3 regions of the Bacillus sp. JJ1566 genome follow, and region 1 is predicted to be linked to each of the others. Evidence: riboswitches for the same ligand, from Rfam matches in the RefSeq annotation. Region 1 holds a riboswitch; each other region holds the start of a gene.
The links. A riboswitch is a leader RNA that binds a small molecule or an ion and turns the genes downstream of it on or off. The one in region 1 is predicted to bind cyclic di-GMP.
Positions count from the first base shown of each region.

Region 2: linked by a shared signal. The riboswitch ahead of V7112_RS05885 (sensor domain-containing diguanylate cyclase) and the one ahead of V7112_RS05480 (leucine-rich repeat protein) in region 1 are both predicted to bind cyclic di-GMP.
Region 3: linked by a shared signal. The riboswitch ahead of V7112_RS12715 (methyl-accepting chemotaxis protein) and the one ahead of V7112_RS05480 (leucine-rich repeat protein) in region 1 are both predicted to bind cyclic di-GMP.

Region 1 covers NZ_JBALOP010000008.1:58,937-62,224, forward strand. The annotation lists gene V7112_RS05465 (InlB B-repeat-containing protein) at 1-160, shown strand, start outside; gene V7112_RS05470 (hypothetical protein) at 1,098-1,454, shown strand; gene V7112_RS05475 (hypothetical protein) at 1,616-1,720, shown strand; cyclic di-GMP riboswitch class I at 1,847-1,933, shown strand; partial or broken gene V7112_RS05480 (leucine-rich repeat protein) at 2,019-3,288, shown strand, end outside.
Region 2 covers NZ_JBALOP010000010.1:70,998-74,285, forward strand. The annotation lists gene V7112_RS05875 (hypothetical protein) at 1-210, shown strand, start outside; gene V7112_RS05880 (YxcD family protein) at 198-485, shown strand; gene V7112_RS05885 (sensor domain-containing diguanylate cyclase) at 644-1,834, opposite strand; cyclic di-GMP riboswitch class I at 1,997-2,124, opposite strand; gene V7112_RS05890 (ABC transporter ATP-binding protein) at 2,408-3,288, shown strand, end outside.
Region 3 covers NZ_JBALOP010000028.1:67,235-70,522, forward strand. The annotation lists gene V7112_RS12710 (Gfo/Idh/MocA family protein) at 1-854, shown strand, start outside; cyclic di-GMP riboswitch class I at 1,673-1,759, shown strand; gene V7112_RS12715 (methyl-accepting chemotaxis protein) at 1,845-3,288, shown strand, end outside.

The sequences.
Region 1 (3,288 bases):
AGGGGATGCTGGAAACGCTAAAGACAAAGCAACAGGTGGAGAAAAATCTAATAAACTACCAATCACAGCAACAAATACCTACTCCATCCTTCTAGCTGGCTTACTGCTCCTATTACTAGGCACCGTGTTTTACCTAGTTAACAGAAGATTGAAAGCTTAGGGACAGAGGGACAGGTCCCTCGTCCCAGGGAAAATATTGTATTCTAGTTAAATGAACCGGAGAGCATGAGAATTATCATGCTCTTCGGTTTTTTTGGGACAGGGGGACAGGTCCCTTGTCCCAGGAAAAATTCTGTAATCCAGTGGTACTACAAATGTTTCCAAAACCCAAGGTAGAGCTTTTTTATTTATCGACTAGAATACTGTATGATAAGGGGTGGAGGTTAGATAAAAGATGAGCAAAAATAAAGGTGGACTATTTAAAGCAATCCGAATCGTCATCCTCGGCTTCTTATTCATAAGAGAATTAATTACATACAAAATAAAAAAGGGAAAGTAGGGACAGAGGGACAGGTCCCTTGTCCCAGCTATTTTAAATGTCGTAAGTTTATTTGCTTATTGGAACAACCAGGAAGTTGTTAATCAACTTTGTAAAAGGGCACTATTGTGTTAACTGTCACTGGATTTTACCAACATCCCCACCCATGACCTTATTTTACAGCGATTGTCACTAGTACCGTTTGCTAAGTGGAAATCTAGAGTCTAATCCCCTCGTATTTTGACCGAGGAATTGGACGGCTGACCTTCAAAATCGCCCCCCTCGTCTACCCATTTTCATTGTACTCAAGATCACCATTAGGTCTGTAGAATTAGTGTCTTTTTCAATTTCAACGTTTTCTTTGTCATCACTAGCAACTTCCTCGGCTTTTTTCAACGCCGCAGCCACACGTGCATAAGAGCAATTACATATTTATCTTCTGTTGTTATATCCGTTTGAAACTTTAAATCCAGTACCCTTCCATCGTCTTCGAGTTTCGCAAAATCATAATTCTTGAATCATGCACTGAAATTCCTGCACCCACGTGCTATTTGTGCAGGAGTTTTGGAGGGATTGTCGAATTACATTTTTATATGGTATAGGATAGGGTGATCGAAGCGTGTTTAAGGCCAAAGATTGGAAGAAAAAGAGCTTGCGAATTTTATTTTTACTTACTATTTATTTTGCATATGAATACCAAAAGCCAATAATGACAACAGAGAAAGCCACAGATTATGCAGCTTTGTGCTTGTTTGTTCCACCAAAAAGATTGGGAATAGAATCCAAGGAAATGAATTGGCCCTATATTGAAGCAGAGAAACTTTCCATTGATCAAAAGAACGGTTTTTTTAATCAAATAACGAATAAACGCGAGTTCAATATAACTCTGATAACTAAAAATGGAGAAGAACTAATGGTTAAGCTTGACGCGTATAGTGGAGATTGCCTTGAGGTGACTGGACCATTAAATGAATAGGGTGGACTACTGCTTATTGTGCGAGGATAAATAAGAAAAGTAAGGTTGATAGGATTAACCCAGAATTATGAAACTAATGAACAAAAAATTGATTGAAAAGAACGAGGAGGGTTTCCCGCATCTCTTTACGGGTTATATAAACGGGAATAAAAGGAGGGCAGTTGATAGGAAACAAGTGGTATTACTTCTATAGTGGCGGTCAAATGGCAGCCAATACTACTATAAATGGCTATAAATTCAATGCAAATGGAGCTTGGATTAACTAGATTGGGACAGAGGGACAGGTCCCTTGTCCCTGTAAAAATATGGTGGGACGAGGAACCTGTCCCCTTGTCCCAGGTATTTCCTAAACTACCAATTTAGTTTATACTATTAGATATAGTTAAAAATACCTATTTTTATGGCAAACTACTTGAAAGAGTAGGACGCAAAGCTAGAGGGGCTACTTCGGATTTTAGAATTGCCAGCCAGTTGCAAGCTAAGAATTGTGATGCCCTTTTTAGGGTGTTTTTTTTTTGCAGGTGAATAGGTGAAAAATGATGAAAAAAGAGAGGGAATAATTTAATGTTAGAACCAGTTGAAATCAAACCAACAAGTAAAAAGGTGTTAACACTACTTTTTACTATATTTTTAATAGGAGCTTTCCAATTCATGAGTCCTATAACGAAAGCAGAGGTACAAGGTACGACTCCAATCAACGAGGAGTTTGAATGGGTAGATAATGGAGATAACACGGTTACGATTACGAGATACATAGGGACTGACACAAATGTCAACATACCAAATGAAATTGATGGCAAAGCAGTTGTTGAAATCGATGATTTTGCATTTAATGGGTTTCTTAATGGGGTTAAAATCACGAATGTATATATTCCTAGTAATGTAAAAAGCCTCGGGCAAGCAGTTTTTACTAGAAACGTTTTAGAATCTATTGAGGTAGATCCTGATAATCTCTACTTTAAGGACATTGATGGAAAAGGTTTATATTCGAAGGATGGAAAAGTATTAATTCAAGGTACAATGTCTGGCCAAATTAATGAGGGAACGGAAATGATCGGTGATCAAGCATTATTAGGTATGGTCTTAACCAATATAAAGCTTCCTAGTACCATAAAATATATTGGAAAAGCAGCCTTTTATGATAACGAAATTTCAGAATTAATAATTGGAAGTAACATAAGCTTTAGTCCTACTAATTCTTTTGCATCTGTAGCGTTTGGGAAAAACCCACTCCAAACCATTAAGGTAGATACAGATCATCCAAACTTTAAAGATATCGATGGAAAAGGAATGTATACCAAAGATGGTAAACAATTAATTATTGGTACAGCTTCTGGTGAAGTTGCAGAAGGAACAGAATCAATACGTTACGATGCATTTATTTCTACAAAAGGATTAACAAAGTTAGTTATTCCAAGCAGTGTTAATAAGATTGATGATTATCTATTTAGACACGGTACTCTACATGAGGTGGTTATTCAAGGGAAGGATACAATTATTAATCTTTTTGAATTCGGTGGCTCTGGAATTCTAATCCATGAGAATTCTCAACCAATAAACAAAAATATAACAATTTATAGCCATGCCTCATCAGGTGCAAAGGAATATGCAGATCAATATGGTATGAATTTTGCTTTGATTGAAAATGGATGGGAGTTGAAAAACGGTCAGTGGGTTTATTATGAAGACGGAATACAACAAACTGGTTGGATTCTGGACGGTAGCACTTGGTATTACTTGGGAACCGATGGTTTTATGAAAACGGGTTGGTTGCTGGAAAATGGTTCTTGGTATTACCTTAATAGTAGTGGTGCGATGATGACTAATTGGCAAA
Region 2 (3,288 bases), on a different contig from region 1:
ATGTCTGGCGGTTTAATGAAAGGTCTTATGCTTGGTGGACTTGCAGGATTCCTATTTGGTGGTCTATTAGGTGGAATGGGTGCACTTGGTTCATTTTTAGGATTAATGATTAACGTTCTTGCGATTTATGTTCTTATTTCCATCATTCGCAAAATCTTCGTAATGATCAAAGATCGCAAGAAAAATGAGGCTGATCAATGGCGTCGCTAATTCTTTCGGAACAAGAAATCATTAATGCCGTCTGTGTTTATATCGGCTTAAAAAAGCAAGTAAAGCCAGAAGAGGTTGAAGTAGAGCTCATGTATGACGATGACTATGGGTTCTCCGCAGAGGTTTATGTGAACGATCGAAAACAGGTCCTTATTATGGCGAACCTAATTGAAGCAATTCGTTTATGGCTTGGCGAATTTCTAAACAGAGACCCGTATGCCGGGATCAAACTTGTGTTAGACGATGAAGAAGGCATTATTGCCCATATTAACTAAGAAAAGCGCAAGCGCCTTGTTCAGCCCCGACAAGCATAAGAAAAGCCGGCCAGAAGGATGCCCTTTATCCTTCTTGGCGGATTGGCTTATGACCTCGAGGGGCTAGGCGCTGGAGCTAGACAACGAGTAAAAAGCTCATCCATTTGGATGAGCTTTTATTAATGAGCCACGACCATGCGATTTTTTCCACTTTCTTTTGCAGCATAAAGCGCTTGGTCTGCTGCTTTTTTCAAAGAATCAACAGTTGTTCCATTATATGGAAATACACCAACGCCCGTACTAATCGAAACCGTAATTTTTTCATCATTAATGATCAGTGGGTGTTCGCGATAGTACCCCTTTAGCGTTTCGTAGATTTCCTCCACACCCATATCGATTTGGGATTTAATGAGAATCATGAATTCATCGCCCGCATAACGATAGCCTTCTATCTTATCATTACATAGCGTTTTTATTCCATCTGCAAGTATCTTTAAATATAAATCTCCAGCATCATGGCCGAAGTGGTCATTGACTTGTTTTAAATCATCTGAATCAATCATCATAACTGTAATTTCGTTATTTTCGTTTCGAATTAAATGTGCTAAATCCTCATGGAAAGCACGGTGATTTTTTAAATCTGTTAATTCATCGGTACGAGACATCGTATAAATTTTCGCATATAATCGAGCTGTTTCAATCGAGTTGATAACTTGAGCACCAATCATTTGCAAGAGGTCCTCGTGCTCCTTCCGATAGGCGAAGTCCTTAAAGCTTTGGGTCGAAATCACACCTTTAACTTGGTCATCAATTACAACTGGTACGAAAAGACAGGACCTTGTATCTTTGTCCCCCTCCCCCATTTTTGTATTAAATTCGATGTTTTGGTTTTGATGCTTGAGGTGAATGATTTCTCTTGTTTTAATAACCTTTGATGTGTAATTTTCACCAAAGTCCACGATACTAGGAGGAGCCGGTTCTCCATTATCCATAATAAAAATAAATTGGATATGCGTATCACCTGGATTATGCAAGGCAATATAAAATGCATCTGCTGGCATAACACGTGAAACCATCTCATAGGACTTTTGAAGAAGAACGCTTTCATTTAGGGTTTTACTGCAAATTTGGGCAAATTCATGAAGGATACGGTAATGCTTGTTCATCCAATGCATATTTTCCATTTGTTCGTTCATTTGTTGGAGTTGGGTTAAAAGGGTGCTGGTAATCTCATGTTCTTCTTGTTCTTGACTGGCCGCGTCAAAAAAGCTACGAATCTCATCGGAAATCAAATTCTTTTCGGAACCAACCTTTGCGATTAGTTCACTAATTTTTTTTAGTACGTTCAGATTCTGGATGTATTTCTCCATTTGTAATCACTTCCAAAATTTTATAGAGGGAGTTCTAAAAGAATAACAAGCGCTCCCTTATCCAAAAATCTAGTAGAATAGTAGCAACAAAATTATATAATGGTATAAAAAAAGACTAATCAAATACCGATTAATCTTCGTTCTTACGATACGAGTTATACTCGGCAACTGGCTGGCATGTCCAAAAACCGGATGTTCAAAAAGGTAGTCGATTCCTTCTTTTTAAACTCATGGACTAAGCCCCTATAGTTTTGCGTCTTCATCTTTCAATGAATTTGCCTTTACTTTATTCAATTACCCTACTAAAGAAAGAGTATTTTAAATTGTACTATAATTATATTTCTATTTTCGCTTTAGGTCAATGAAATTGGCCTAACATTTTTCTAAATATGTGAATATTTTCCTATTACTAATATCCTAGTTAATCCCTCTCGATTATTTTCAACAGTGAAACCCATATTTTTACACCTTGACTATTGTGATTGTTATTGAATTTTTTACCGGTTCGTGTATAATTATGCCGGATTACATAAAATCCTATCACTTTAATTTAATAGAAAGAAGGGGGTTGCTATGAAAAGTATACCTATTATCCAGTTTAAAAATGTAACGAAACAATATGATAATGACCAACCTGTCCTCAACAATGTCAGCTTTGAAATTGAAAGAGGAAAGTTTTATACCCTTCTTGGTCCTTCCGGATGTGGAAAAACAACAATATTACGTTTGATTGCAGGATTTATTGAACCCTCAGATGGAGAGGTTTATTTTAATGGAAAAAAAGTAAATACGACACCTGCCAATAAACGTCAGGTTAATACGGTATTTCAGGATTATGCCTTATTTCCACATCTTAATGTATATGAAAATGTTGCCTTTGGCTTACGAATAAAAAAAATGAAGCAATCTGAAATCGATAAAAAAGTGAAGGAAGCTTTAAGCTTCGTCAATCTTACTGGCTATGAAAATCGTGAAATTAAAGAAATGTCTGGTGGACAGAGACAACGTGTTGCAATTGCTCGCGCGATTGTCAATGAGCCGGAGATTATTTTATTGGACGAGCCCTTATCTGCGCTCGATTTAAAGCTTCGTACAGAAATGCAGTATGAGCTTCGCGACCTTCAGAAGCGCCTTGGCATTACCTTTATCTTTGTCACACATGATCAAGAGGAAGCTCTTGCTATGTCTGATGAGATTTTTGTATTGGATAAAGGAAAGATTCAACAAAGTGGCAGTCCGATAGATATTTATGATGAACCAATCAACCGCTTTGTTGCAGATTTTATTGGAGAATCTAATATCGTAACAGGAAAAATGCACAAGGATTTCCTAGTTGAATTTGTTGGAAAAACATTTGATTGTGTTGACCAAGGCTTTTCTGACAAAGAACAAGTTGATATTGTCATCCGTCCTGAAGATCTAGAAATTACCTCTGTTGAAAAAGGAAAGCTACA
Region 3 (3,288 bases), on a different contig from region 1:
GGAAGGCCAAGGATTTTGCGGCAGAGTTAGGCATCCCTAAAGCTTATGATTCATACACGGATTTATTGAATGATCCTGAAATTGATGCAGTATACATTCCACTTCCAAATCAGCTACATAAACAATGGGCGATAGAAGCTGCACAGCACGGTAAGCATGTGCTTTGTGAAAAGCCAGCTGCGTTGACATCACAAGACGTGGAAGAAATGGCGGCAGCCTTTAAAGCAAATAATGTGATTTTTATGGAAGCGTTCATGTATCAATTCCATCCACAGCATAACCGTGTGAAGGAAATCATTACATCAGGTGAAATCGGTGATGTGAAGCTGATTCGTTCGACGTTCTCTTTTCTTCATGATTTAAATTCAGGCAGCATAAAGATGCAAAAGGATCTTGGCGGCGGAGTGCTTTACGATGTGGGCTGCTACTGCATTCATGCAAGTCGCTTGATTACGGGCGAAGAGCCGGTTGAAGTAAAGGCAACAGCGAATCTACATCCGACACATGATGTTGATATTACTGCAGCAGGTACATTGAAGTTCGAAAGTGGTGTAATTGCGAATTTTGATGTGAGCTTAGAGCAACCATTTAATGCATCTTATGAAGTTATTGGTACAAAAGGTTCTATTCTAGCAAAGCATGCTTTCCGTCCGGATAACGAAGGTGGGAACGGCGTACTAGTTGTAACCGGAGAGGCTGGACAGCGTGAAGAAACGGTTCAGGGTGACCAGTACAAGCTTCAGGTGGAGCATTTTGCGGAAAGTGTCCTATCCAATAAACAACCGATGTACAGTGTGGAAGAAACATTGAAAAATATGCGTGTGATTGAACAGGCTCTTGCGTCTGCTCGCTAACTTTATTCAGCAGAAGTCCCAACTTCCGTAAGTGGGGATGGAATGTATAAGAGTCTCATCATTCAGTGGAGTATTCAAACCATGGCTGAATAAAGTTAAAGCCTCCGGCGGAGACATGCGATTTTCAAAGGAATCTTTTCAAGCAAAGATCAAAGATTAAAAACGCCACGTCTTGTGGCAACGTCGTGTGGGCCTAAAAAATCTGTGAGCAAATACGCCAATGCGCATTTGAATAAAAGTCAGCCTTCGGGTTGGCTTTTTTTGTTTTTAAGGAAACTATAAAATCCTACCTTGTGGATAACTTATTACGTTGTTTAGCTACATCCAGCTCCAGCGCCTAGCCCCTCGAGGTCACAAGCCAATCTGTCAAGAAGGTTAAAGTGCAACCTTCTAGCCATCTTATCTTGTGCTTGTCGGGACTGTTCAAGGAGCTTGCGCTTTTGTTCTTTCTTCCTCTTTTGCCGGCAATTCCTTCCCTCCAAATCTAGTAAAACTTTTTCTATCAAAAATGTATATCTATCAAAATTGCGGCAATACTAGATTACTAGAGCGGGACGGAGGGACAGGTCCCTCGTCCCAAATGGGACAAGGGACCTGTCCTTGTGACCCAGAAACGGAACCGTCCCCGTGGTTCCTATAAATGGAGGGATTTTAGGATGAAAACGAGTGTTGAGTTACCAGAGGTGTTACCGGCGAGTAAGGATGATTTTTTTAAGTTATTGTTAGATTTAGTAGTAAAAAAGTAATAGGGTTCGTGGTGTGAAGTATTGTTCAAAGGTGAAAAAACTTATATACTAGTGGGTAGAAAATCATATATTTGAAGAAAAGGGCAAACTTTCTGAAAGGGTGTGGCCCAGAAGCATAGGGTCTACCGTACACTGTACTATGATCGCCTGTCTACAAAAGTATCAAGCGTTTAGGCCAATCAATAGAATTGGCTTTATTTTTTTGCCTTGTTTTTCAATATTCAACAAGAAAGAGGTATCATAGATGAAAAGTATTCGCATGCGATTATTTGCTAGTTTTTTTACGATAATAATTCTTTGTATAGGCTTATCAGCCTATAATTATTTTGCAGTGTCCAGTATGAATCAAAAGACGGATCACATGGTGTCTGAGGAACTCACTGTTTTACTAGAATATGATAGTTTGAAATACAATATTGCTCAGAGCATTGCGTTGGCTCGTGGGTTTGTACTGTATGGGGAATCTTCCTATAGAAACGATTATGATATCTATTCTGTGGAATATGATTTAACCAGTCGAAAGTTAAGTGCGATGAAGATCAAAGAGGTCGAGGAACTTTTACGCGAGACGAAAAAATGGCGTGACATGATTAAAGAGTATGTGTTTATTCCTTATGAAAGTGGCAATGCCGAGCTTGCGAAGCATAATCTGCAGACCCACATCCAGCCGGCTGCAAGGAGCTTAATGGATCAAGTTGAAAACCTTTCGAATCAGCGAGAAAGACAGATTGTCCAGGCTGGTGAGGACGTTGTTAACTACGGTGAGAAGGCGAACATCGTTGGGCTTGTGGTATCCGTAGTTGCGATTATTTTAGGAACAATTATTTCGATTGTTACCTCCGAAGTGATTTCAAGACCAGTGAAACATGTGGCGTATCGTATGAAGGCGATTTCGAATGGTGAGCTTCAGGCAGAGCCTATTAAAACAAAGCTCAAGGATGAAATAGGCCAGCTTGTAACGGCGGTCAATGGTATGAATGAAAACCTAAGAGGCATGGTCAAGCAAATGGCTGTTGTTTCCGATAATGTGACCGGCCAGAGTGAGGAATTGACCCAATATGCGGATGAGGTCATGGCTGGCAGTCAGCAAATCGCCGTCACGATGGAAGAACTCTCACGCGGTTCAGAGGACCAGGCAACATCGTCCACCATTTTAATTGAAAAAATGTCCGATTTCTCACAGGAAATCATGCAGGTTGCAGTGAAGGGCGATGACATTAAAGACCATTCACAAGGGATGCTAACACTAACAAATGATGGAAATGCCTATATGGAAACATCGATTCAACAGATGAACAGCATCCATGAAAAAATGAAACAGTCCCATGCGATGGTGGTTGGGCTGGATAACAAAACTAATGAAATTACGAAGCTTGTGAATGTGATTCAAGAAATTGCAGGACAAACGAATCTTTTAGCATTGAACGCAGCGATTGAGGCTGCTCGCGCAGGTGAACATGGAAAAGGCTTCGCCGTAGTCGCCGACGAGGTGCGAAAGCTTGCTGAACAGGTTGGAAAATCCGTCTCTGAAATTACGTTGATTGTAAAAGATATTCAAATTGAATCTAAGCAGGTCGTTCAATCCTTGGATGACGGCTACCAATCTGTTGAAGAAGGTACCGCGCAAATCCAAACAACCGGTAAAACATTCAATGAGTTAAAGCAGAAAATCGCTGATATCGGCACCC